Regions from separate parts of the Effusibacillus dendaii genome, predicted to be linked through region 2. Evidence: riboswitches for the same ligand, from Rfam matches in the RefSeq annotation. Region 2 holds a riboswitch; each other region holds the start of a gene.
What was found. Region 2 has a riboswitch for cobalamin ahead of bluB (5,6-dimethylbenzimidazole synthase). Riboswitches for the same ligand answer to the same signal wherever they lie in the genome.

Region 1 (7,654 bases), 1.6 Mb from region 2:
CGACCGGTTCCAGTTTTGTTACGTTGGGTGCCGCCAGCCTGATTCGAGATATTCCAAAAGCATTCCATCAGGAAGTAAAACGGGAACTGTTCTGGAGCCGTGTGGCGGTTGCCGCGCTGTTGGTCGTTTCGACCCTGTTTGCCCTTTATATGGATACACTGGTCGCGTTGTTGGGCGTGTTTGGCTGGGGAACGTTCGCATCCGCCATTTTCCCGCCAGTCGTACTGGGGCTTGTTTGGGAAAAAGCGACCAAACAGGGAGCGGTAGCCAGCATTGCGGTCAGCCTGTTGGCGAATTTTGTGCTGGAAGTGGGTGCCAAATATGGATTTAAACCGCTGCCTCCAGGAATCATCAACGGCGCGTTTGCGTTTACTTTGGCGATTCTCGTTTTTGTGGCGGTGTCGCTGTTGACACAGTCATCCGTGAAAAAATTGGATCGTCAGCTGCTTGAGGTTATCGAAGGGTAGAAGACAGACGGGAAACAGGTGCCAACTGACAAGGCGGGGAGGAAGCGAGAATGAATGTAGGGTTTTTGACAAGGCAGATTTTGGGGAATTTGAAAACGGTCGAACCATCAAAGATCGCTTTGAAATTGGAAAGCGATGAGGCCTGGACCTATGAAGAGTTGCACCGCAGGTCGAACGCCTATGGGAACGCGCTGTGCGAAATGGGGATTGCAAAAGGAGACCGAGTGGGCATTCTGCTGTACAACTGTCTTGAATATTGGGCTTTATACTTTGCTTGTGCCAAAATTGGGGCGATCGCAGTGAGACTGAACTTTCGGCTGGCAAGTGAGGAGTTTCAATATGCGCTAAGCGATTCGGGCACGAAAGTGTTATGTTTTCACTCGTCGTTGGCGGAAAAGCTTGATCCAATCCGGGCGATGGTGCCAGTCGAGCGTTATGTCAGTCTCCCTTTTGAAAACAAACCGGTACCGCAGTGGGCAGAACCGTGGGACGTTATGGAGGAAGGCGATTTGTCCGAGATTACGGATGTTCCCGTCGAGCTTGCCGATCCGGTGATGCTGATGTATACATCGGGAACCACCGGAAGGCCAAAAGGAGCGCTTTGGACACATGCCAACACTCTTTGGTTTTGCGCCATTCAAATTATGAAGTGGAATTTGTCGGTGGAGACCATCTGCTTGACTGCCGGGCCGCTTTATCATGTCGGCGGCATGGAAGATTTGGCGCTGCCTACGCTTTTGGCAGGGGGGACGGTGATTATCACCCGCAGCGGCGGTTTCTCGATTGAACGGGTTGTGGAAGTCGTAGAGAAAGAACAGGTCACCGATGTTCTGCTGTTTCCCTTTATGATCTATGAGATGCTCAACGCTCCTCGGTTGGCCGATTTCAAACTGTCATGTCTGAAACGAATCGTGTCAGGCGGGGATCCGGTCATTCCGTGGGCGATCGAACGGATTCACGAACGGTTCCCGCACGTCGGTTTGGTGCAGATCTACGGGCTTACGGAAGGGTCGCCGATCGCCGCGAGCCTAGACCCGCAAGACGCCAAACGAAAAGGACATACAGTTGGAAAACCGATGCCGTTAACCGAAATTAAGGTGGTAGATGAGCAAAATCGGCCCGTTCCCACAGGGGAAGCAGGTGAAATTTGCATTAAAAATCCGGTTGTGTCGCTCGGGTACTGGCAGAAACCGGGGGCGACCGCCGCCACTTTTGTAGATGGATGGTGTCATACGGGAGATCTTGGGAAAATTGACGAGGACGGGTATTTGATGATTGCCGGACGAAAGAAAGATATGATCCGCAGCGGGGGTGAAAACATCTACCCGATTGAAATCGAAGATGTGCTGATCCGTCATCCGGCTGTCAAAGATGTGGCGGTTATTGCGATTCCAGACCCGAAATATGTGGAGACTGTCTGTGCTGTGATTGTTCCCAAACAGCGCTCCGATATTAAGGAAGAACTGATTGTTCAATTCTGCACGGACCATTTGGCCGGTTACAAAAAACCGCGCCGGGTTGTATTTGTCGATGAAATCCCACGTACGCCATCTGGCAAAATTCAGAAATACGTTTTGCGTGAAAGGCTTAAATCGTTAGGCACTCATATCGGGCAACAGACTTAGAACAGAAAGGGGTATACAAATGAGTCAAGTGGTGGCAAGCATGGCAGGTAACGTATGGAAAGTTCTTGTTTCGCAGGGAGACATCGTGAAAGAAGGGCAAGAGGTTGTCATTCTTGAATCGATGAAAATGGAGATTCCGATTGCGGCAGAAACGGATGGTACGATAAAGGAAATCAAAATTCAGGAGGGTGATTTTGTGAATGAAGGAGCTGTTTTGATCGAACTGGAGTAGACCTAGATGCGTGGAACAACCGCAGTGCCCGTAGCATGGCTGAGCTGTTCACAGAAGACGGCGAGAGCATTGGTTTTGATGGGTGCATCACCCCCACCGCACGGTTCGTCAGCAAAGTGAAAAGTGTGCGTTTTCTGGGTTCTGCTGTAGCCATTTTACGTGCTATAGCAGGTATGGTGCCGCCAGGACAATCGGACCTCAATCCGAATGTCAATACACATCACACTCTAGTTGTCATAAATAAGGAAGGAAATTACCGTATCCAACTTTTTCAGAATACCCCAGCTCAGTTTCATGGAAGACCTGAATTAGTGGAACAAATGACGGAAGAGTTAAGACAGCTGCTTAAGTGAAATGAAATGCAAGTGCCACCCCAAGGGGCAAGCAGGGTGGCACTCTGTTTGGAAAGACGGTTTGGGCAAAACCGGGATGGGAGAATTCGCAATTACGAGTTGGCTTTCACGGTCAGATACACGGGACTTCCGGTGGTGTTGCGGATTCTCAGCTTGTTTTGTTCCCAACGGCAATCCACATAACTGTTCGGATCAAACGTTTCCTGTTGATTTTGCTCCAGCGTGACACTCAGGTTGTACGCGTCAGCTGTCCCCAATTCATCGAAAAACTCCACTTCCTCGTACGGTTGCAACAGTCTGGTTTCATTCACTTTCATGGTGGCCTTCTCCTCGTGTAGTGTTAGGGTCTGTCGGACCTTTTGCCATTAGTATTTCTTGGAAAAAGCGGTTTTATTCCGAAAATAGGATGAGGTTCAAAGAAGAGACGAGATTCAGGGAAAAGAAGAGTTCAAAGAAGCAACAAGGAAATTTGGAAACGAAAGCGAAATATTTGAAAATCATCGGGCGGTTTCATCCTGGAAACTGAATTGTCCAAGCAACCTTGTATCTGGAGTGGCACCTCTTCCTCGATGGGGTCCGGCAAAAAAGAACGTATGTCGCGACGTTCATAAATCGCTCTGTAAACAGCGGCTTTTTCTTCGGGTGTAAATGCGTGTTGATTCATGATTCAGCCTCCTCATTCTTCCCCATTGCATGACGGAACACGTTGCGGGAGCGGACGTATTCCCGGTCAGGCCGGTTGCAGCGGGCATTGGCCGCTCGTGCCATGGCAAAGAACAGGTCGGACAGCCGATTCAGGTAGCGTAAACATTCAGGGTTGATCGGTTCTGCATGGGCAAGGGCGACCACCCGGCGTTCCGCCCGCCGCGTTACGGTCCGGCATAGATGCAGCTTACTGGAAATCCGGGAGCCTCCGGGAATGATGAATTTCTTGACCGGAACCGCCTGTGACATGTACAGATCAATCAGCGGCTCAAGACGATCCACCATTTCCGGGCTTACTTTGTAAGGACGCACTTCGCCGACTGTAGCCAGATCGCTGCCTGTATCAAACAGTTCTTGCTGAACGGCATCCAATACTTCAATCATATCGGAGAAATCAAAAGCCGATTCTTCCAATGCGGACAGTGCATCGCCAACAAACGAGTTGGCCTCATCGACCGTGCCGTATGCTTCCACCCGCAGATCGTCCTTGTTTCGTCTGTCGCCAACCAGAGCAGTCTTGCCCTTGTCGCCTGTTCGTGTGTAAATGCTCATTCGGATCGACCTCCTGATGTGGTGAAGTCTGACGGAGCACACCTTTCCGGAGAAATTTGTGTTTCCTGTAAAGCAGACAACAGTGCACCGGCCGATTGGTAAATTTGTCCGTATTCGATGCCGGGACGGCAGATCACAATGATGCGAATTCCTTCATCGAGCGCCGCCTTTACTTTTTCCTGCACAGACCCCTCCGCGCCCGATTCTTTTGTGATCAGGGTTGACACCTTGTAATGCCGATAGAATGCGAGGTTCAATTCTTCCGAAAAGGGGCCCTGCATGGCGACAATATTTTTTTGCGGGATGCCGAGGTCCGCGCATTTGCGCATATTTTCTTCATTCGGAAGCATGCGGGCGATCATCCGGATTCCGTCCACGCCGTTTAGCACGCGGGCAAAAATGTCCAGCGTTTTCGATCCGGTCGTCAAGAAAATGGTCCCTTTCTGCTCAAGCGCAACCTCTGCCGCCTCCTGATAATCCCGTACATACGTGATCAGCGGATGATCGGATAAAATCGTACCGGGCCGTTCGTAGCGAAAATACGGAATCTTCAATTGCTCGGCTGCCTGCATCGCGTTTTGCGAAGCAATTTCCGCAAATGGATGACTGGCATCGACAATGGCGGCAATGTGTTGTTCTTTCAAAAGCTGCACCATCTCATCCGCCGTTTTGCGGCCGACTGTTACTGTCAAACCTGCTTTCCGCAAAGAATCGGCAGCCGATTCGGTGACAACGGAGGTCAACAGTGGGTAACCCGCCGCTTGCAACTGCAGGGCCAATTCACGTGCATCGCTGGTTCCCGCCAAACAGAAAATCATTTCGATCACTCCTATTCTGATCAAAAAAAGAAGGGCGGCAATTCCCCTTCTAGCCTTGAATCTGCGCGTTTGCGAAATAATTCTGGCAATGTTTCCTAAAAACATGTATTCTAATAAAGAATATAAAATTCCTGCTTGTCATAAAAATTACATATCGTTGTCGTATGGGTGCCCCGTTAAGGGGGTAACAGGGAATCGGGTGAAAGACCCGAGCGGTCCCGCCACTGTAATCGGCCAGTTTCTGTTCAAAATGCCACTCGAAATTCGGGGAAGGTGAGCAGAAGCGCAGGAGAAGAGCCGAGAGCCAGGAGACCTACCCAGGCGAACACCATGGTTCCTTCGAGGAAAAGGTACGGTGTGGATTTGTTGATCTTGCGGCCCGCAATGCTTGTTCGACTGATGAACCCCCAGCCTTTGGCTGGGGTTTTTGCTAGGCGGGATTGTTAGGCAGCCAGTTTCGAGTCAGATAGGATGATAGAAAAACAAAGGAGGATGTGTAATGTCTTTCGTGCCTGTAACCACACAACCGCAGGAAATCGAAGCGAAAAGTTTTGAGATTATTAAAGAGGAATTGGGAGAACACCCGTTTACAGATGAACAGTTTCCGGTTGTGCAAAGGGTGATTCATGCCTCTGCCGATTTTGAACTGGGCCGTTCAGTGGTCTTCTCGCCCGATGCGGTACAGGCGGGAATTCAGGCGATCCGCGCAGGACGCGCCGTGATTGCTGACGTGCAGATGATCGAGTCGGGCATTTCCAAGCCCCGTTTGAACAAGTACGGCTGTTCTGTGCACTGTTTTATTTCCGACCCGGACGTTATGGAGGAAGCGAAAAAATTGAACACGACGCGGGCGATCGTCGCTACCAGGAAAGCAGCCCAGCTTTGTGAAGGCGGCATATTTGCGATCGGCAACGCGCCGACCGCACTGCTCGAATTGATCCGGTTGGTCGAGAGCGGAGAAGCGAAACCGGGTTTGATCATCGGAGTTCCGGTCGGATTCGTGTCAGCGGCTGAGTCGAAAGAACTGCTTGCGAAGCTTAAGGGAGTTCCGTTTATTACAAATGTCGGGCGAAAAGGCGGTTCGCCGGTTGCCGTATCGATTGTCAATGCCCTTTCTCTGTTAGCGGATAAGGAGTGACCCGTATGGCAAGCGATGCTGACCAGAATACAAGCAGCAACGTTAACCGGGGGAAGCAGCCGTCCGAATCTGGCCGTGCGGACACGGAAGGGCAGGCTGATAGCGAGAAACCGCTTCGACACGGGTATACAACGGGGTCCTGTGCGACAGCAGCCGCAAAAGCGGCGACGCATGCCCTGTTGACGGGACTGCAGGTATCTGCTGTCACCATTCGGATTCCGGCTGGCGAAGATGTTACGTTTGACATTCACAATCTGGAATTTACGCGCGACATGGCATCCTGCTCGGTGATTAAAGACGGCGGCGACGATCCGGATGCGACGCATGGGGCGCATATTTTTGCGACTGTTACCCTGAACGACAAGGCGGGAATTGAATTGGACGGCGGAACGGGTGTGGGGCGCATCACGAAACCGGGGCTTGATCTGCCGGTAGGGTATGCGGCGATCAATCCGGTGCCGCGTAAAATGATTACCACCACCGTAGCGGAAGAGGTGGACCGGTTTCTTAAGGAGAAGGGGATCACAGCAGGGGACTTCCTGACAGAAGGGTTTCCCGCCGGAGTATTCGCTGAGCTCGGTAGCGCGGTATCTGTCCGTGGACTGCGAGTGGTCATTTCCGTTCCGGAAGGTGAAGAGATTGCCAAAAAAACATTGAACGCCCGCCTGGGAATTATCGGCGGCATTTCGATTCTTGGCACCACCGGAATTGTTAAACCGTTTTCATCGGCCGCCTATATTGCAAGCGTTGTACAGGCGATTGATGTGGCGGTCGCGAACGGATGCGACCATCTGGTGCTGACAACCGGTGGCCGCAGTGAAAAAATCGCCCAGCAAGAGCTCCCTGATCTGCCGGAGGAAGCATTCATCCAGATCGGCGATTTTGCGGGCATCGCCCTCAAACATTGTGCCAAACAATCGGTGAAACAGGTGACGATGTCGGGCATGATGGGCAAATTTTCAAAATTGGCGGCCGGCCAGATGAATCTGCATTCCAAAGGATCACAGGTCGATTTTGAATTTCTGGCGGAAGTGGCCGGGCGCGTTGGGGTTCAGGCTGAGCTGCGGCAGGAAATTTTACAGGCCAACACGGCCAAACAGGTTGGCGATATGCTGGAAGCGGCCGGGTATGACAAGTTTTTTGCCCTGCTATGTTTGATGATCAGTGAAGAATGCAAGAAGCACGCGGGGAGCGTATTTGAAGTGGATACGATTTTGGCGGAATTCGACGGCCGCATTATCGGAAGGGGGTCTACAGATGCATCCAGTCCGAATTATCGGGATTGGCGATGACGGCGCGAACAGTCTTTTGGCGGCTGGGCGGCAGCATGTGGAAGATGCGGACCTGTTGGTCGGCGGCGAGCGGCACCTTTCCTTTTTCGCTGAATCGCGGGCGGACAAATTTGCCCTGCAGGACGGATTGGTAAAAGCGGTGCAGGTGATTGACGAGGCGCAGCGGGAAGGCAAACGTGTGGTGGTGCTGGCGTCAGGCGATCCGAATTTTCATGGGATTGCAGGATTTATCGGCAAAAAACTGGGCAAACAGCGAATTGAAATCCATCCGGGGCTGTCATCCGTACAATTGGCGTTTGCGCGGTTGAAAGAAAGCTGGCATGATGCGTTTTTGGCTTCTGTACACGGGAAAACGAGAGAACATATTGTGCAGTGGGTGAGAGAGCATCCGAAAGTGGCGCTGCTGACCGATCCGGATAACAGTCCGGCCGCGATTGCAGGCGATTTGCTGGCGGCAGGATTTGACCATGTC
Region 2 (8,875 bases):
TGTTTGACCCGGGACGATGAGAAACGACCTGTTAGCCGTTTCACCGTCACCAACAATCGCCCTGGAATCCTGGAGTTTCAGGATCGCATCACCAAGCTGGTGCAGAAACACCACGCGCAAGAAGTTCTCTTCGGCCTTGAGCACACGGGCTGTTTTTCGACCCATGCCGCCATGTACATCCAACGTCACTTTGATTTCGGCGTCCGCCGTAAGAACGTGTACCTCTTCAATCCCAGTCTTATCGTCGACTTCCTTGTGAAGCACGGCAAGAACCGGTTCGACGATCCTGAGGCGGTCGCCCGTTCCTTGCAAAAGGCTGCGCGCTCTTCGTATCGATTGCCGCAAACGCTGGATTCCATTCCCGGCAATCGCTCCCATCTTTGCTTCCGGAATAGTGGCCGAATGGCAATAACTGGAATTCAAGGCAGGGTGGGCTTAGTTTGGTGTTGCCTTCTTTCGCTGCACCTCCCCCAAAAGCATGGGTACGACAAATATTAGGTTAAGTTGGGGGCTTGACATCGCACCGCTGCTCTGAACGTGTTTTCGTAAAATAAATCAGTTAAAGCACGTTTCTGTTGTTATGTCAAAACCTTAACAGGGCCTTTATCTAACCACCACTGAAACCCATCCTCTTCCAATAATTGACGTGACGCTTCCGGACCATCCGATCCTGCCGGATATTGATGCAGAGGTAAGAGGTTTTCTTCAAATGCCTCTAAAACGGGCTGTACCCACTTCCAGGATAATTCAACTTCCTTCCAATGGGCGAAGAAAGTGGAGTCTCCCCGCACAGCATCAAATAGTAACAGTTCATAAGCTTCCGGCACATCTTTCGTATTAGATGTAAAATCGACAGTGACAGGCTCAATATGCCCACTTTTTAAAGGGTTTTTACGGTTTAATTGCAAAGATACACCTTCGTGCGGATTCACCTGGATAATCAAAAGATTTGGGACCGGACTTTCGTTTTGAGCGATATACAAATCCTTTACCGTATTTTTAAATTCAATGACAATACGCGTGGACTTTTCCCTCATCCTTTTCCCTGTACGGATATAAAAGGGAACGCCTTCCCAAGAAGGATCATCAATCCATAAACGGGCAGCAACAAATGTATCTGTCATTGAAGAAACATCAACGCCAGGCTCTTCCCTATATCCGATTACTGTATAGTCATTAATTTTCCCTGGGCCATACTGACCACGAACCACATGGTTACCTACATCGGCTTTTTGCAAAGGACGGAGAGATTCCATCACTTTTCTCTTTTCATGACGAATATCCTGGGCAGTGATTTGTTTTGGTAAATGCATGGCAGTCATCATCAACATTTGCAGCATATGATTTTGCACCATATCTCGAATCGCTCCTGCGTGGTCATAATAACTGGCTCTTTCTTCCACTCCAACCGTTTCACTAGCGGTTATTTGGACATTCGCAATGTGTTGGTTGTTCCACAAAGTCCGGAGAACAGGATTCGCAAATCCTAATGCTTCCAGGTTTTGTACCATTGGTTTACCAAGGTAATGGTCAATCCGATAAATTTCATTTTCCTCAAATGCTTGGCTTAGTTTATTATTTAAATCCTGAGCTGACTTCAAATCATGGCCAAACGGTTTTTCGATAATCAGACGTTTCCATCCCTTGGTTGCACCTAATCCGCTCTCCTTGATATTCAAAGCAATCACATCAAAGAACTCCGGTGCAACAGAGAGATAAAACATTCGATTTTCAGGGATACCGAATTCCTGTTCTCGCTCTTGTATTTTTTTCAACAAAGATTGGTACCCTTCTTTTTCTGTTACATCTAAGCGACAATAACGGAAGGTACGAAGAAAAGATTCCAACTTCGAATTGTCTTCCGGTTTGCGTCTGGAAAAGGTTTGTAAAGATTGTTCTATAAATGTTTTGAATTCAACATCTGTGAATTCTTTTCTCCCTATACCAACAACTGAGTATACAGGAGGTAATTTGTCATCGGAAAATAGATTGTATAGTGCTGGGAATATTTTTCTTTTTGCTAGGTCACCGGTTGCTCCAAATAACACAAAGGTCATAGATTCCATTTTTAACCCCTCCATTTATTCAAACATTTTTTCAAAAGCACAAAAATGTGAGAAATTGATCGGCTAACCTTAACACTTGTATGGATTGACTTCCTTTATCTTCTTTAATGCAATCCGCCAAATCTATGGTTAGCGTTGATGGGGATATTATTAGACATATTATAACAAGGAGCAAGTATGTACTTTTATGTTACATAGTATAAAAAAGTATACTATGAGGGACAAACGAAAAAAACAACGTGCTCTTCTTCTAAGGTTCCGCACGTTGTTTCTAAAATATGTGGCCAAGTATTACCGGTGCTTGTTTTAATTTCCATACATGTTTATATGGTCTTTATTCTTTTATCCTCGTCCTGCATGACTGTTGTCATATAGTTTTTACCCCATTCATACATCGAATCGAGAATCGGCATCAGGGTTTTCCCTTGTTCTGTCAATGAATATTCAACTTTAGGCGGAACAACGGGATAAACTTCGCGATGTACAATAAGGTCTTCTTCCAATTCCCGCAACTGGTTAATAAGCATTTTCTGTGTAATACCCGGAAGGAGGGCTTTCAATTCACTAAATCGCTTTGTGCCACTTTTTCCTAAATGCCACAAAATAATCATCTTCCACTTTCCGCCAATTACAGAAAGAGTCAATTCTTTTTCACAGTTAAATCTTTTATCATGAAAACGTCCCACTCGTTTCACCTCCATGTCTAATTAAAACCTATGGTATCTTTTTCACTATCTTACAAAACATCACCCCCTTCCAAACTCTTGTTCATATCCTTATTAGATTATAGATGAATCTTTCTTCTAAGTATACTTTTTGTTACTACCTTACAAAAAAGTTCGTACTTCTAATCTCGGGAGTTTGCATCTAAAATAACCGATGTGATAGACCAATACAAACAAAGAATTTTTTGGACAAGTTCATCATAATACTAAATGGACTCACCGAAAAAAGAACTACGTTTGTATAAAATAGTTAAAAAGGGGCGGAGAATTCGTGGAACTTCAATTAGCGTTAGACCTCGTTAACATTCCGGAAGGCATTGCACTGGTGAAAGAAGTTGAACCGTATATCGATATCGTAGAAATCGGTACCCCGGTTGTTATTAACGAAGGGCTTAAAGCCGTTAAAGAAATGAAGGCAGCATTTCCGAACTTGAAAGTACTCGCAGACCTGAAAGTAATGGATGCGGCTGGATATGAAGTAATGAAAGCGTCTGAGGCTGGCGCAGATATCATTACGATCCTTGGTGCGGCTGAAGACATGACCATCAAAGGGGCAGTGGAAGAAGCTAAAAAACAAGGCAAGAAAATCCTAGTTGACATGATCGCTGTTAAGAATTTGGAACAACGAGCTAAAGAAGTCGATGAGTTAGGTGTAGACTACATCTGTGTGCATACGGGCTACGACCTGCAAGCAGTTGGAAAAAATTCTTTTGAAGACCTCCAAACTATTAAACGTATTGTAAAAAATGCTAAAACTGCAATTGCAGGCGGCATTAAATTGGATACATTGCCAGAAGTTGTTAATGCACAACCCGATCTGGTGATTGTAGGCGGCGGTATAACCGCTCAACAAGATAGAAGAGCCGCAGCTGCTGAAATGCAAAAATTGATCAAACAAGGGTAAACGACAATTATGCAGACTACTCACTACTTTGCTGAAATCATAAAAGAGTTGAGTCGGGCAATTGACTTACTGGCAGATGACGAAGCTGAAAAACTGGCAGATGGGATTCTTCAAGCAAAGAAAATCTTTGTGGCTGGCGCAGGTCGCTCCGGGTTTATGGCCAAGTCCTTCGCGATGAGAATGATGCATATGGGCCTGGATTCGTATGTAATTGGAGAAACCATTACCCCAAACTTCGAAAAAGGTGACATTTTGATCATTGGATCGGGTTCAGGAGAAACGAAAAGTCTGGTTTCCATGGCTGAAAAAGCCAAAAGCTTAGGTGGAACTGTGGCGGCTGTAACGATTTTTCCTGAATCGACGATTGGCAAATTGGCGGATTTCACAATTAAATTGCCCGGTTCACCAAAAGATCAGGCGGATAGCGTGCACAAAACCATACAACCAATGGGTTCCTTGTTTGAACAAACCCTATTATTATTCTACGATGCTGTGATATTAAGGTTTATGGAGAAAAAGGGATTGGACTCCAACACCATGTTTGGCAGACATGCCAATCTTGAATAGAGTAAATAGTAAAAAACCAATGCAACCCTTCTCTGATGTTAAATTGGAGAAGGGTTGTCCTTTTGTCAAGCGGGCTTGCACCGGCAAGTTGTGCCTAGCTTGGTAAAAGTTAGTCCATGTGATTTATCGGACAATATCGGGACAACAAGCTCCTGGTTGCCGCAAATGGCGTGTCCAGTCAACGGGAAGGTAAGGAGCAATCCAAAAGTCAGAACCAGTTTGCTCCCCTTATTAACACGCTTTGTTGTCGCGGTAACAAAGTGAGAATCAACAGCCCTGCTACAATCACAGGACGCATCCAGCTGATGGTTCCCAGTAAAGTGCTTGAGAAAATCTGCATTCCTATTCCTGCGAGTTCAGATGAGTTGCCGCTCAGTTTTTGTGCCAACAAATAGATTTGCGTAGCATCCAAAACAAGAAAGAGGACAGCCCCACCCGTAAAGATCATCCGTTCCACTCTTACTTGTGACCCATTTGCAGTGGCAGCTGTTCTAAAAAACCTCTCCACATCCGCTCCAATCGACCTTCAGCTTGTTGCCGTAATTTTTCAGATTGGCCGGTGTATCCCGTGTTGGGTCAAACGTAATGGTGACAAATTCCGTTTTGTTTCCGAACAGGTGGCGTTTTTTCAACTGTTCCTAGATCGATACCATATTGATCGTGGTAGTCGGGCAAATATCCGGACAGTTCAGGTAGATAAACTCCACCAGTTTGACTTTTGGCGCGAGATCCTGAAACGATTGCCGCTGTCCGTTAATATTTTGCAACGTCCAGTTGGGCGCCGCGTTGACCACGGGCAGCCGCGTGAATCCCCACGCAATCCAATAAGCCAGGCCGCCTGCAAATGCGAGGCTAAGAATAACAATGATGAGGGTCAAAATTCGTTTGTTCGCAATTCGTGCATGGTTTCCCCGCATTAAAAAACGAACTCCTTTCCCCTGAAGATGGTCCTACTTTACAACGTCAATCTTCATGTCCTTCATAGAATGTTGGTCTCTTGCCGTGACGTGATACATCACATGGTAAGTACCTGCATCGGAAAACACATGTTTCACGTAATATTCGCCGGATGATCCTTTTGTTGCATCGAGCATTTGACTTTCTTCGCGATGTTCTTTCCAGATTTCAAATTTCACATCGGATGCGTCTGTAACCGCTTTTTCATCCTGTTTCACAAAAACGGACAATGTAACCGGTTGCCCGGCTTTTACGGGTGAAGCAGGTTGCGGTTGAAACGTGACTTGAATGGGAGTGGCTGACTTTGGCTGCTGATTCGTGCTGCAGCCGTTTGTTGCCAGCAGTGCAGATAAAACCAAAATGGCAATCAGTGAGCGTTGGAATGTTCTCATTTTAATTCCCCTTTGCTGTAAAAGTATGTAGTATCAATGTCTTCTTATAAGTTCCCCTGTTTCGATTTGATCGACCCTTTCAGGTTATCAAAATTTAATTGTGATTGAAAATGGCCTATCTGAGCTATATTTGTGATGCTTCTTTGTATGAGAATGTGAATAGGGAGGAAAAAGTATGTCATACAGATTGATTAAATATGGGAATTTGTCAGGCATGAATATTTATATCCTTATATCTCCATGGATACCGGGAACTGGTTATCCGCCCTTATCGTATTAGCAGTCACCCTGTTATTAACCATAAAGCTTTTTTTCGAAAATGGAATATATGCAGGAGGAATTGAATCGGGAGCGCGCGGATAAAACCAGATTGCTCGAAAGGGAGAGAATTGCGAGAGAACTGCAGGATGGTATCGCCCAATCTTTATTTTTGCTATCTGTAAAAATGCATCTACTTGAGCAGAGCGAACTCCCTCCTATCGGAGATCGTTATCAAGGGCTTCGAGATACTGTCCGGCGTGTGCATGACGACGTAAGGCAAGCTATAACCAATTTGCGTTTTCCGCCATCTTGTGATTCCTTGCCGTGGACCAAAACCGTAGAAGACATGATACAAGACCTTGAAAAAGAGACGGGTTTACCCGTATCCGTTAAACGGGATTTTGAAGAAGAACTTTTTTCATCAAGGGAAAAGGTAGAGGTTTCCTCATGTCTTCGTGAGGCTTTGATGAATGTTCGTAAACATGCTAACGCTCATCATGTATGCATTTTTTTCTAAGAGAAAAATCAGGTTGGTACCTGATAATCGAAGATGATGGACAAGGTTTTACAGGAGATCCTTTTAGTGATCCCTCTCGTTACGAACTTCGAATGATGAGGGAACGAGCCGAAGAAATGGGATGGAAGTTTAAAATTGAACGCTTTAATGGTCGAACTCGAATTGAAATTGGAAAGGAAAGTCACTCATGAAGCCCCCATTTCGCATATTGATTGCTGACGACCATATACCTCACAGTGAATTAGACATGTTATCCCATTTATCAAGATGGATTAGATTACTCAGATGTAATCTTTTTTCCCAATTTACTTTTTCTAAGATGGGTGCATCTGGATAGTTGTCAGTAAATCCTAAAGATAAAAGTGCCACGGGGTCAACATGCGGTGGAATATTAAGAATCTGGCGCACATCATGCTTTTTATAAAAACTTACCCACCCCATTGCAATACCTTCAGCATAAGCTGCCAACCACATATTTTGGATACAACATGCAACGGAAAGTATGTCCGTTTCAGGAATTGAATTACGTCCTAATACATGACCTCCTCCCCGGGTCGGATCACATGTTACACATATCGTAATAGGCGCCTCTTTAATACCCTCTACCTTTAAAGAAAGAAACTTTGCTTTTCGCTCATCCTCATAATGAATCGCCAGTGCTTCTACTTCTTTTTTACATATTTCAGATAGTTTCTCTTTTATTTGGTGTGATTCAACAATTATAAAATCCCAAGGTTGCATAAATCCGACCGAAGGGGCATGATGACCCGCCAGTAAAATTTTCTTTAATTTCTCCTTGGGTATAGGTTTGGAATTAAACTGCCTGATATCCCTTCGTTCAAATATTGCCTTAAAAACGCCTTCCTGCTGTTGCCCGTTTAACAATTCCATTCGCCCTCCTTCGATTGGTAGCACTCCATAAAAATAAAAAATCCTCAGCCTTAATAAGACTGAGAACGTGTCATTTCTCGTATGGACCACATTTTGGCAGGTCTTCTGACTCAAAGTTCATCATGCATGTTACGCCTTCCCGGTAAAACCAGTGGCTTTAATGTAAATGCACTCACTTTATACAGCGATGGACACATCGTGTGATTTACTTCCCTATTCTCCACTCTCGTGGCACCAAAATATTTATTTTTTTGTCAATATTATATTAATCTTTTTTGTAATGGATATCAAGGATCAAATAACAAAACCTATTATGGTTCGTTTTCTCCAATATGGGAGTAGGCGTATCTCTTAATCTCCTTGTACTGTTGAACCTTGCATCCACGCCCATATTACCATTTCATTTATAAGCCGGTATGTTTAGCAAATCTGAAACAGTGACTAACTTATACCCTTCTTCACGAAGAGTACGAATGACATAAGGCAATGCCTCAACTGTGTCCTCCAGGCTTTCCCCACGACCACCGGCACTGTGCAGCAACACGATTGATCCGGGCCCAGCGTGGGCCAATATATTGGCTGCTACTTGTGGAGCAGTGAGACCTGCCCAATCCAGACTATCAACGTTCCAAAAAATAATCTTATAATCAAGTGCCATGATTTCACGAATTACATCATGTTGGGCCAAGACATCCAGAATTCGAGGCGTCCAGACATCATCCGGTCCATCGTCAAAAGTCAGGGCTACTTCCTTACGAGGAGGACCATGTAAAATCACTTCAGTTGGAAACATGGAAGCCCAATCTATATGTTTAACATGTGGATGTCGTTCTTCGATTCGTTCGGGTCCATGTTTGAAAGGTGCTACCTGTCTCATCCAGTCCTCCCGTTGGACTTCATGAATGCCGGTGTATTGTATGGGTGTCGGATAGAACGTGTAAGTAGGTACTGGATAAACCGTTGGCACTGTCCGCGGATAAAAGAAAGATGGGTAGAACACACTTATCCCCCTAATAATATCGGTTTTTTATACCTTATGGTAAAAGGAATGTCCTTGGTTCTACAGAAATCGACGAAAGACATGGATGGAATTAAGGCGCAATCGTTTGCCGACATCCCAAAATTCTGCCAGATAAGTGCAAGAATTGTGTTTGGCGAACCGGAAAGGTTTATATGTTCCCGCTTTGTGTACAAAAGAAAAACTAAGAGACTTTCACCCTGCCTCCTAGTTTCTTTCCATTCAGCAAGTTGCTGGTATTATCTTTATCTACCGAAATTTAATTCCGTTGTAAACAAAAAAGTCTACTGGTGAACCTTGCAAAATTGTGGAAAAGCCCTTATGTCGTAATTCGATTTCTAGACTAAGCATAAAAATGTTGGGCTATATGGGTAATACACATAATTTGTTTTCTTAATGGGATTATAAAAACAGACAATTTGAGGAGGTTTGATTTGATGCCAATAGTACCTTATGACCCATTCAACATGATCAGAGGGCTGTTTGATGAAAATTGGTTTGATACTCGTTTTGCGAATATGGCAAGAGTTCGTGTTGATGTAAGAGAAAATCCGACTGAAGTAGTTGTAACAGCCGA
Region 3 (7,654 bases), 1.4 Mb from region 2:
TGGCCGCCAACTCGAATGGAAAGCGTAAACAGAGGTTGACCGCAACTATGGCGAGCGGAAAAATGCTGAGTCAAATGACTGTGGAAGAATTGAAAGAAGAAATGGATCGTCTGAAAGAACGCGGGCAACAATTGTTTGACGAGGGCGATTATAGCGAAGCGATGGTTGTTCGCACTCGCTGGTATCTGGCGGCTTCTTATCTGATGGATGCACAATCGATTGAAATTGGGGGCCAATTTTTTATTGAAGGAGAACCGGGCGGCGTATTTACCGTTTCCCATATTGACGGTGTCATGGCGCACGGCCGAATATCCAACAACCCATTCCCCGTGGCCTACCCGATTGCGATGCTGACGAAGGAGCCGCCTGTGTAACGGTGTAACAGCGTTCCAAAAACCATAAACCGGTTCTCACGGCTGATTTTTGGCCACGATTGAGAGCCGGTTTCTGCTTGAGTTTAAATTTGTAGTCCAGTAAAGTCATTCGCATCATAAGCGGGCAAATCGAAAAGATCAGAGTCCGCATTGATAAGATGTGAAATTCGGGTACCCGTGAATCCTCCTGATACCGTCAAGGCGCCATTGTTTTGTTTGGTCGAATTCCGATTTTGGATGATGTTTATCCCCAGGCCCGTACATCCACCTTGCGTTATAGTATTTGATTTAACGAATCCAAACCACAAACTTACCGGGACCAGCATCCTATTCTCCTCGCTTTAACTATTTTTCATTTACCTATACTTGTGGGCCGGCAAAGTCTTGCGCATCAAAGGTGGTCATATCTTGTGCGTCTTGATCTCCATTTAAATTCATACCGAACCCTATCCAGTTAACTCCATCACCAATCGTAATGCTGCCGTTGTTTTGTTTTGTCGAGTTCCGATTTTGAAATACGTTTTGTCCAAACCCGACTGAACTGCCTTGCGTAAGTTGATCGTTTTTAAAAAAACCGAATGTAAATAATGCCGGCATTGGTTCTCCCCCCAAGTCCCTTGTATAATATGCAAAACCAAGACTGTTCGCCCGTAATATTACACTTCATGGCTAACTTTTATCCCCAAAACTGAGGAAAGCAAACGATGGACGACCTTAGGTGGCTTAAAGCACAAAATCTTATACATTTGTATTTTTATGGCTCCCACCGGTTTGGTCAGCTTTAACTTTGCAGTCGTCAATCACCCGTTTTGGAATTATTTTTAAAGCGAACATGATACTTAACGGTACAATAATTGCATTATTCAGGGACCCCAAACGGGAATAAAGTCGGGAATCAAATCAATCGGACTAAACGCATAAGCGACAACACAGACAGCGAAAAATTTTGCAAACCAAGGTGTGCGATTATCCTTATAAGCCAAATAAAGTACAAAAAGTTTCCTTTCTAACTGTTTCGCCCACGCCTTTAATTTACCAAACAAGAATTCCCCCACTCCTTGTATAGACAATCACCCCCATTTTACTATGCGTTACTGCCCGACCGTATTCCGGATATCACCTTTTTCCAATCCTTTTTTATAGAGGAATTTTTCGTTAGTGAGGGAGTTGGGCATTCTATAAGGATTCGAAGTGGACACTTCTGTGAGCCACGTTACTTCCATTTTAGCGTTCGCTCTCTAAAATGAAGTTCAGGCATAAGTCGTGCCAAGGCACCATAGGTGCCAGGTCACGCTATATACCCAGAGGGCATAAGTCGTGCCAAGGCACCATAGGTGCCAGGTCACGCTATAAAGGAGAATGTTTGGATGACTCAAGCAATGAAGAATAGGGTATTTCGTCGGATGTACGCCCCCGATCGACTCACCCTTGGTGTCTTTATGTCAATTGAGGCTTTCGATGGTGACCCTGCTTTGCAGGAGGATCAGGAACGAATCGCGAAAATGGCGGATGAGAGCGGGTTTACTGCCCTGTGGGTTCAGGATGTGTCGTTGTGGGACCCAAACTTTGGAGATGTGCGGAATAAGTACGACTCTTTCGTGTACCTGACGTATTTGATGAGCCTGACAAAACGGACCGCGCTGGCCACCGCGTCTACTGTGCTTACCCACCGGCACCCACTGCGCCTGGCCAAAGAGACAAACACGTTGGACCAGCTTTCGGGCGGACGATTTGTGATGGGAATGTCTTCCGGCGACAGGCCGATTGACTTCGCCGGATACGGGTTGGATCCCGAGACACGAAGCGCCCGATTTCGTGACGCGTTCGATTTTTATAAGCGGCTCACCACACAGCCTTACACGGGTGTCTCTTCTCCGCTCGGAACAGTACCACCCGGCGAAATGGTTCCACAGGCGCTCTCCTACGTTCCTACCCTTGTCGTTGGACAGGCGCAGCAAACGATGGACTGGATTGCCGAACACAGTGACGGGTGGATGAACTATGCGCGTCCGCTGTACATGCAGTCGCATGCAATCAAGGAGTTTCGCACGAAAGTCGAGCAATACGCGCCAGGCGTGTTCAAACCGTTTAGTCAGCCTTTATTTCTCAACCTGGTAGAAGATCCGAAAGCAGACCCGATCCCTATTCGTTTTGGCTTCACAACCGGGCGAGAGTTTCTGCTTGAACATTTGGAAGAAATGCGATCCGCCGGTATCAATCATGTGGTGATTGCTCCCCAGAAGGAAGCGACGCGGCCTGCGCTGGAAGTTCTGCAGGAGATTGCGGAAGAGGTTTTGCCTCATTTTCCTGCGCATGAGTAAAATGCTACAATTGGAAAAGTGGGATTTGTGCATAAACAAAGAAACATGAAAAGGAGGTCGGTTTCGATGAGCGATAAAGAGAGCGCAGGACGTCGTGAGTTGGCGACGTTCGCCGGAGGATGCTTTTGGTGCATGGTCACACCATTTGAAGAACTGCCAGGGATTTATGGAATCGTGTCCGGCTACACGGGCGGCCATACGGTAAACCCCACCTATGAAGAGGTGTGCTCCGAAACTACCGGGCATGCGGAAGCGGTGCAGATCACTTTTGATCCTGATGTGTTTCCTTACCGCAAACTGCTCGACCTCTTCTGGCGGCAAATCGACCCTACCGATTCGGGGGGCCAGTTTTATGACCGGGGCGAGTCGTACCGTACGGCTATTTTTTACCACAACGAGGAACAAAAAAGGCTTGCAGAGAAGTCCAAACAGGAACTCAGCGAAAGCGGACGATTTGATAAACCGATTGTGACGGAAATCGTACCCGCTGGACCTTTTTACCCAGCGGAAGAGTATCATCAGGATTTCCACCAAAAAAATCCAGCTCACTACAAAAGATACCGCCAGGGTTCCGGGCGAGACGCTTTTATCGAACGGCATTGGTCGCTGCGCAAAAACGAGCAGGAACTCCGCAAACGGCTGACACCCATGCAGTACGCGGTCACGCAAGAAAATGCCACGGAGCCTCCTTTCCAAAATGAGTTTTGGAACCACAAACAGGAGGGCATCTACGTGGACATCGTCTCGGGCGAGCCGCTGTTCAGTTCTTTGGACAAGTTTGATTCCGATTGCGGATGGCCCAGTTTTACCAAGCCGCTGCACAGTTCCAGCATCAAAGGACGAACGGATACCAGTCATGGCATGGTGCGGATGGAAGTGCGCAGCCAACAGGCCGACTCCCACCTCGGCCATGTATTTAACGACGGGCCCGGCCCGAATGGCCTGCGTTTTTGTATCAACTCCGCCGCTCTCCGTTTTATTCCGAAAGAAGATTTGGAGAAGGAAGGGTATGGGGAGTACGTGCACTTTTTTACACGTTCATGACAGGAAAGCTCCTTGCATCAACAGCAGGGAGTTTTTTTGTCCGGTTTTCTCTTCACCTCAGATGACTATTTTACCAAGGATGAAATCCGCTTTTTGAATGGTTTGTTAACGCTTCTCAACAAACAGTAAGATGAATGTCGCCAGGGGACCTAATAATAAAGAAAGCAAAAACCAATTGAGTCCGGTTCTATTCTTAGACTGGGCTAAACCTGCGTTAATTAGGGCCAATGTCCCCCACCCAACAAAATATTGCTGCTCCATTTCGATTCCTCCCTTTGACACTCCACACGGCTAAAGCTGGGATTCTTGGTAGCATTCCCATACCTGGGAGTTCCGCCTTGCGGCTCCAAGCGATCCCCGTGTGTCCCACGGTTGAGTCCGCATAGGCGGACGTGCTGGGAAGGTGCAAGCCTTCGCGCAGGATGTTTCTCGCGGCGTTGACATCCCGATTATGGGTGGCGCCAAATTGTGGGCATGTCCATTCGCAGACAGACAAGTCCTTGGTCTCACTATTGCGGTGCCCGCATTGGGAGCAAAGCTGGCTCGACGGGAATGTGGGCGAAACGATTACCGCCTGCCGCCCGTACCATGCGGCTTTGTACTCCAACTGCCGCCGGAATTCCGACCAACTGGCGTCGGCGATGCTTTTCGCCAGTCGGTGATTTTGCTGCATGTTCTGCACTCGCAAATCTTCCAAGCTGATCACTTGGTTCTCGCGAATCAGCCGGGTGGATAGCTTGTGCAGAAAATTCTGGCGGCAATAGCGCACTCACAAAAAATGAACGTGTCCATAAGCTGGGGAAATGTCTTAGATGCGAGAATTCACTTCGCAGTCGTCTGGATGTGACCCCCTTGATCTTCGCCATGATGCCAGATGGAGAATCCGTGGGGAGACAATGGAGATACAAATGAACATGATCCGGCATGACTTCCATTCCGAGAATCAGCCAGTCGTTTTGCGCACAAATCTCGCTCACCAGTTCCTTGAATCGCAATTCGACCTGGCGAACGAGAACTCTTCGTCGGTATCTCGGACTGAATACAAAATGATAGTGGATGAGCGATACGGTTGTTTTTGAATGACGATATTCCTATCCCATACCATGATTATATCAGTCTAATCATGGAACGGCAACGCGCTTCAGCCCACCCCTAAAGGAGTGGGTTCAATATGGGCGTCTCTCCTCCGAAAAAGAATGGTAGATGCCCGTATTGTATCTGTTAGAGTAAACTGGAAGTCAAGCGTGCCAAACAAAAACTTTTCGTTACTATGATTGTGTCAGATGACCGTTTTGAATCAAATCTGGCATCTATTTACAGGAATCTTTTGCGTATTGTAGAATGTAGAATAAGGTATAATTGTAGTCTACAACTTAATACAAGCAATCAGGTGCCTTTTCAGGCATAACAGGGAAATAGGTGAAATTCCTATACAGTCCCGCTACTGTGACCGAAGAGAGACTCCATAAAATACCACTTAGTTGAACTAGGGAAGGTTTGGAGAATCGATGACGCGGAAGTCAGGAGACCTACCTGATTGAATGAGCCAAAAACCTTCGAGGAAAGGTGGTGTATAATCCATAGTCATGGATGACTTCGTACATCTGGTATGGTGAATTTTCCCTCAACAGGTTATTTGTTGAGGGTTTTATTTTATGTCGATAGACATCCATATTTTATCCTATCGGCATAAGGGCGATGGGGCCCTAACAAAGTGCCTGTCACTTTGTTGGGTGTAACTTTGGCTCGCCAAAGCCTTTGGCTGGGCGAATTTTCTTTATAAAGAGGTGTTACTATGGATTGGCATATTTTACTGAGCTTTGGTTTAGCCATCTTACTTGGCATCAGACATGGAGTAGACTGGGATCATATTGCGGCCATAACCGATCTTGTGGGAGTCGAAAAAAGTTCAAAACGAGGGATGCTTCTGGCTGCCATGTATTCCTTGGGGCACGGATTGGTTATTTTGATTCTCGGTTCGCTGGCTATCTTTTTCGGACGCGGTTTACCAGAATGGGTAGATTTCTGGATGGAGAAACTCGTAGGATTCACGCTGGTTGCTTTAGGGATATGGTTATTCCTATCGTTATTTAGAAAACATGAAAGGCATATGGTCATGAGTCGCTGGAAGCTTATCTTTATCGGAGCTATACGGATTTATGAATGGATTTGTGCCAAGATTACGCGCACTCCTGTAAAAAGACGGGAGATCAATCTACAAGTCAGTAATATTGGGGCATTTGCCGTTGGCATGATTCATGGATTTGGCGCGGAAACTCCTACACAAATTATTCTGTTTACCACAGCAGCCGGGTTAGGCAATCTGTTCGGCGGATTAACCGTTGTAATGTTTTTTGTCATCGGACTGATATTTTCCACGTCCATCATTGCTCTTTTCTCCACTTTAGGATACTTAAAGGTAAGAGCGAAAAGCAAACTGTTTACGGGCGTAATCAGCGCCACCTCGTTATACAGCCTGATCGTTGGATGTATCCTGATTGGTGGACATGTAACATAGCACGACTTGGCATCTTTGATGCCAAAGCGTGACTTGTGCCCCTTGGGTACTTGCCCCCATGCGGGGATCTGTACAACTACGGCAACAAGTTGCCAAGTTGTACATCATGCCCCTTGAGCGCTTGCCCCGTTTTTCTGATTCGATTTGTTATGTCACACCTGGCAGAAAAACAGATAGATAGGGAGTAATGCGCTTAAGATGAGCGAATACGCCAAATTCCAGCGGATCGACAACCGAAACACATCCACCTGGAGGAAAACGGATAGCAAATTGTTGACCGCCGTAGCCGGCGAAATCGTATTGGAAATCCCCCAGCTGCCCAATAACAGCAGCGCAAAATGTAGCGGCGTCATGCCAATGGAGGCAGGATTCACCCCCAAAATAAGAATCGTCATCAGGATAATCGGGTGGATACCGAGGAGTGCTGTGATTAACGCCAACAACAAAGTGAAAACAGAGAACCAAACGGCAGCAGCCCCGTGAAAAAACGCCAACAGCTCCGGCACATAATCCCCAACCTGCGACTGACCAATCGCACCGCTAAAAAACCCGGCTGCCAAAAACAGAACGATCTCCTTCCGCAAACCGGGCAGCGAAACATGTACATGACGATGCAACCCTTCCCGGTAGTCTGCCAGCGAACCGGTCAATCGACACCAAATGAGCGGGTATAACACCGATACAAAACAGATAATGATCACGATCGGCAGCGACAAAAAAGTCTCTGGCAGCAGTACGAAAACGGTTGCGGACAGCAAATAAAAAGCCAGATGTCCTATCGGCCGCATCGAAACAGGAGAAGGTGGACGCATCGTTTCGGGACGAGCCGCAGTTGCCAACTCTTCAACCGCACTGCCGTTTCTGTCATCAAACAACAGCTCAGTTTCAACCGCTTCCTCCCCAACCGTTCGCTTCGCGTTTGCCCACTCGATCAAAAAGCTGACCGTAAAGCTGATCCATACAAATCCAATCGCATAGGGAAACAGCTGCACCCATGCAACGCCCAAATTGGAAGTAACCAACGCCATTGCGGCAAAATAGGGCGACCAATAGAGCGACGTAGTGTACCCACGATTTAACGCGGCTGCCAGAAGTCGCTTCGAGCGAACCCTTGGATTCACAGAAGCCAGGTCATACACGACAGAAACGGTTCCGATATTCAGGACAACCCCCAACAAGTGTGTTAACAGTTGAGTACCCAGAAAAAAAGAATTTTTCTTCCGAATGTGAGAGCGATACATTTCCTGCAGGGCATCGGCATACCTGCGGGAACGTACTGGAATGCCAAACAACGGAGCAAACACAAACAGCATAACGATCGCCACATTAAGAGACAGCACTTTCGACCATGTGATTAGCGGAACATGCAAGTGAAGCAAAATGGCTGCTCCGCAAAC

Region 1: linked by a shared signal. The riboswitch ahead of skT53_RS05435 (precorrin-8X methylmutase) and the one ahead of bluB (5,6-dimethylbenzimidazole synthase) in region 2 are both predicted to bind cobalamin.
Region 3: linked by a shared signal. The riboswitch ahead of skT53_RS08605 (HoxN/HupN/NixA family nickel/cobalt transporter) and the one ahead of bluB (5,6-dimethylbenzimidazole synthase) in region 2 are both predicted to bind cobalamin.

What each region holds. Positions count from the first base shown of each region.
Region 1 is NZ_AP023366.1:1,040,611-1,048,264, reverse strand. Features, by position in the region: gene skT53_RS05475 (sodium:solute symporter family transporter) at 1-467, shown strand, start outside; gene skT53_RS05470 (class I adenylate-forming enzyme family protein) at 518-2,092, shown strand; gene skT53_RS05465 (acetyl-CoA carboxylase biotin carboxyl carrier protein subunit) at 2,112-2,324, shown strand; gene skT53_RS05460 (SgcJ/EcaC family oxidoreductase) at 2,360-2,677, shown strand; gene skT53_RS05455 (hypothetical protein) at 2,770-2,994, opposite strand; gene skT53_RS05450 (hypothetical protein) at 3,126-3,341, opposite strand; gene skT53_RS05445 (cob(I)yrinic acid a,c-diamide adenosyltransferase) at 3,338-3,934, opposite strand; gene cobK (precorrin-6A reductase) at 3,931-4,752, opposite strand; cobalamin riboswitch at 4,902-5,087, shown strand; gene skT53_RS05435 (precorrin-8X methylmutase) at 5,252-5,890, shown strand; gene skT53_RS05430 (cobalt-precorrin-5B (C(1))-methyltransferase) at 5,896-7,182, shown strand; gene cbiE (precorrin-6y C5,15-methyltransferase (decarboxylating) subunit CbiE) at 7,148-7,654, shown strand, end outside.
Region 2 is NZ_AP023366.1:2,932,254-2,941,128, reverse strand. Features, by position in the region: gene skT53_RS15695 (hypothetical protein) at 1-378, opposite strand, end outside; gene zwf (glucose-6-phosphate dehydrogenase) at 579-2,066, opposite strand; gene skT53_RS15685 (transcriptional activator HxlR) at 2,390-2,752, opposite strand; gene hxlA (3-hexulose-6-phosphate synthase) at 3,063-3,695, shown strand; gene hxlB (6-phospho-3-hexuloisomerase) at 3,705-4,262, shown strand; gene skT53_RS15670 (hypothetical protein) at 4,471-4,710, opposite strand; partial or broken gene skT53_RS15660 (SCO family protein) at 4,754-5,179, opposite strand; gene skT53_RS15655 (FixH family protein) at 5,213-5,611, opposite strand; gene skT53_RS15650 (sensor histidine kinase) at 5,952-6,389, shown strand; gene bluB (5,6-dimethylbenzimidazole synthase) at 6,621-7,280, opposite strand; cobalamin riboswitch at 7,359-7,534, opposite strand; gene skT53_RS15640 (polysaccharide deacetylase family protein) at 7,681-8,157, opposite strand; gene skT53_RS15635 (Hsp20/alpha crystallin family protein) at 8,736-8,875, shown strand, end outside.
Region 3 is NZ_AP023366.1:1,563,233-1,570,886, forward strand. Features, by position in the region: gene skT53_RS08560 (histidine triad nucleotide-binding protein) at 1-28, shown strand, start outside; gene skT53_RS08565 (DUF1811 family protein) at 48-374, shown strand; gene skT53_RS08570 (hypothetical protein) at 735-971, opposite strand; gene skT53_RS19155 (YkvA family protein) at 1,238-1,429, opposite strand; gene skT53_RS08580 (TIGR03571 family LLM class oxidoreductase) at 1,742-2,695, shown strand; gene msrA (peptide-methionine (S)-S-oxide reductase MsrA) at 2,762-3,739, shown strand; gene skT53_RS08590 (hypothetical protein) at 3,845-4,000, opposite strand; partial or broken gene skT53_RS08595 (RNA-guided endonuclease TnpB family protein) at 4,134-4,499, opposite strand; partial or broken gene tnpA (IS200/IS605 family transposase) at 4,507-4,830, opposite strand; cobalamin riboswitch at 5,111-5,290, shown strand; gene skT53_RS08605 (HoxN/HupN/NixA family nickel/cobalt transporter) at 5,535-6,257, shown strand; gene skT53_RS08610 (hypothetical protein) at 6,410-7,654, opposite strand, start outside.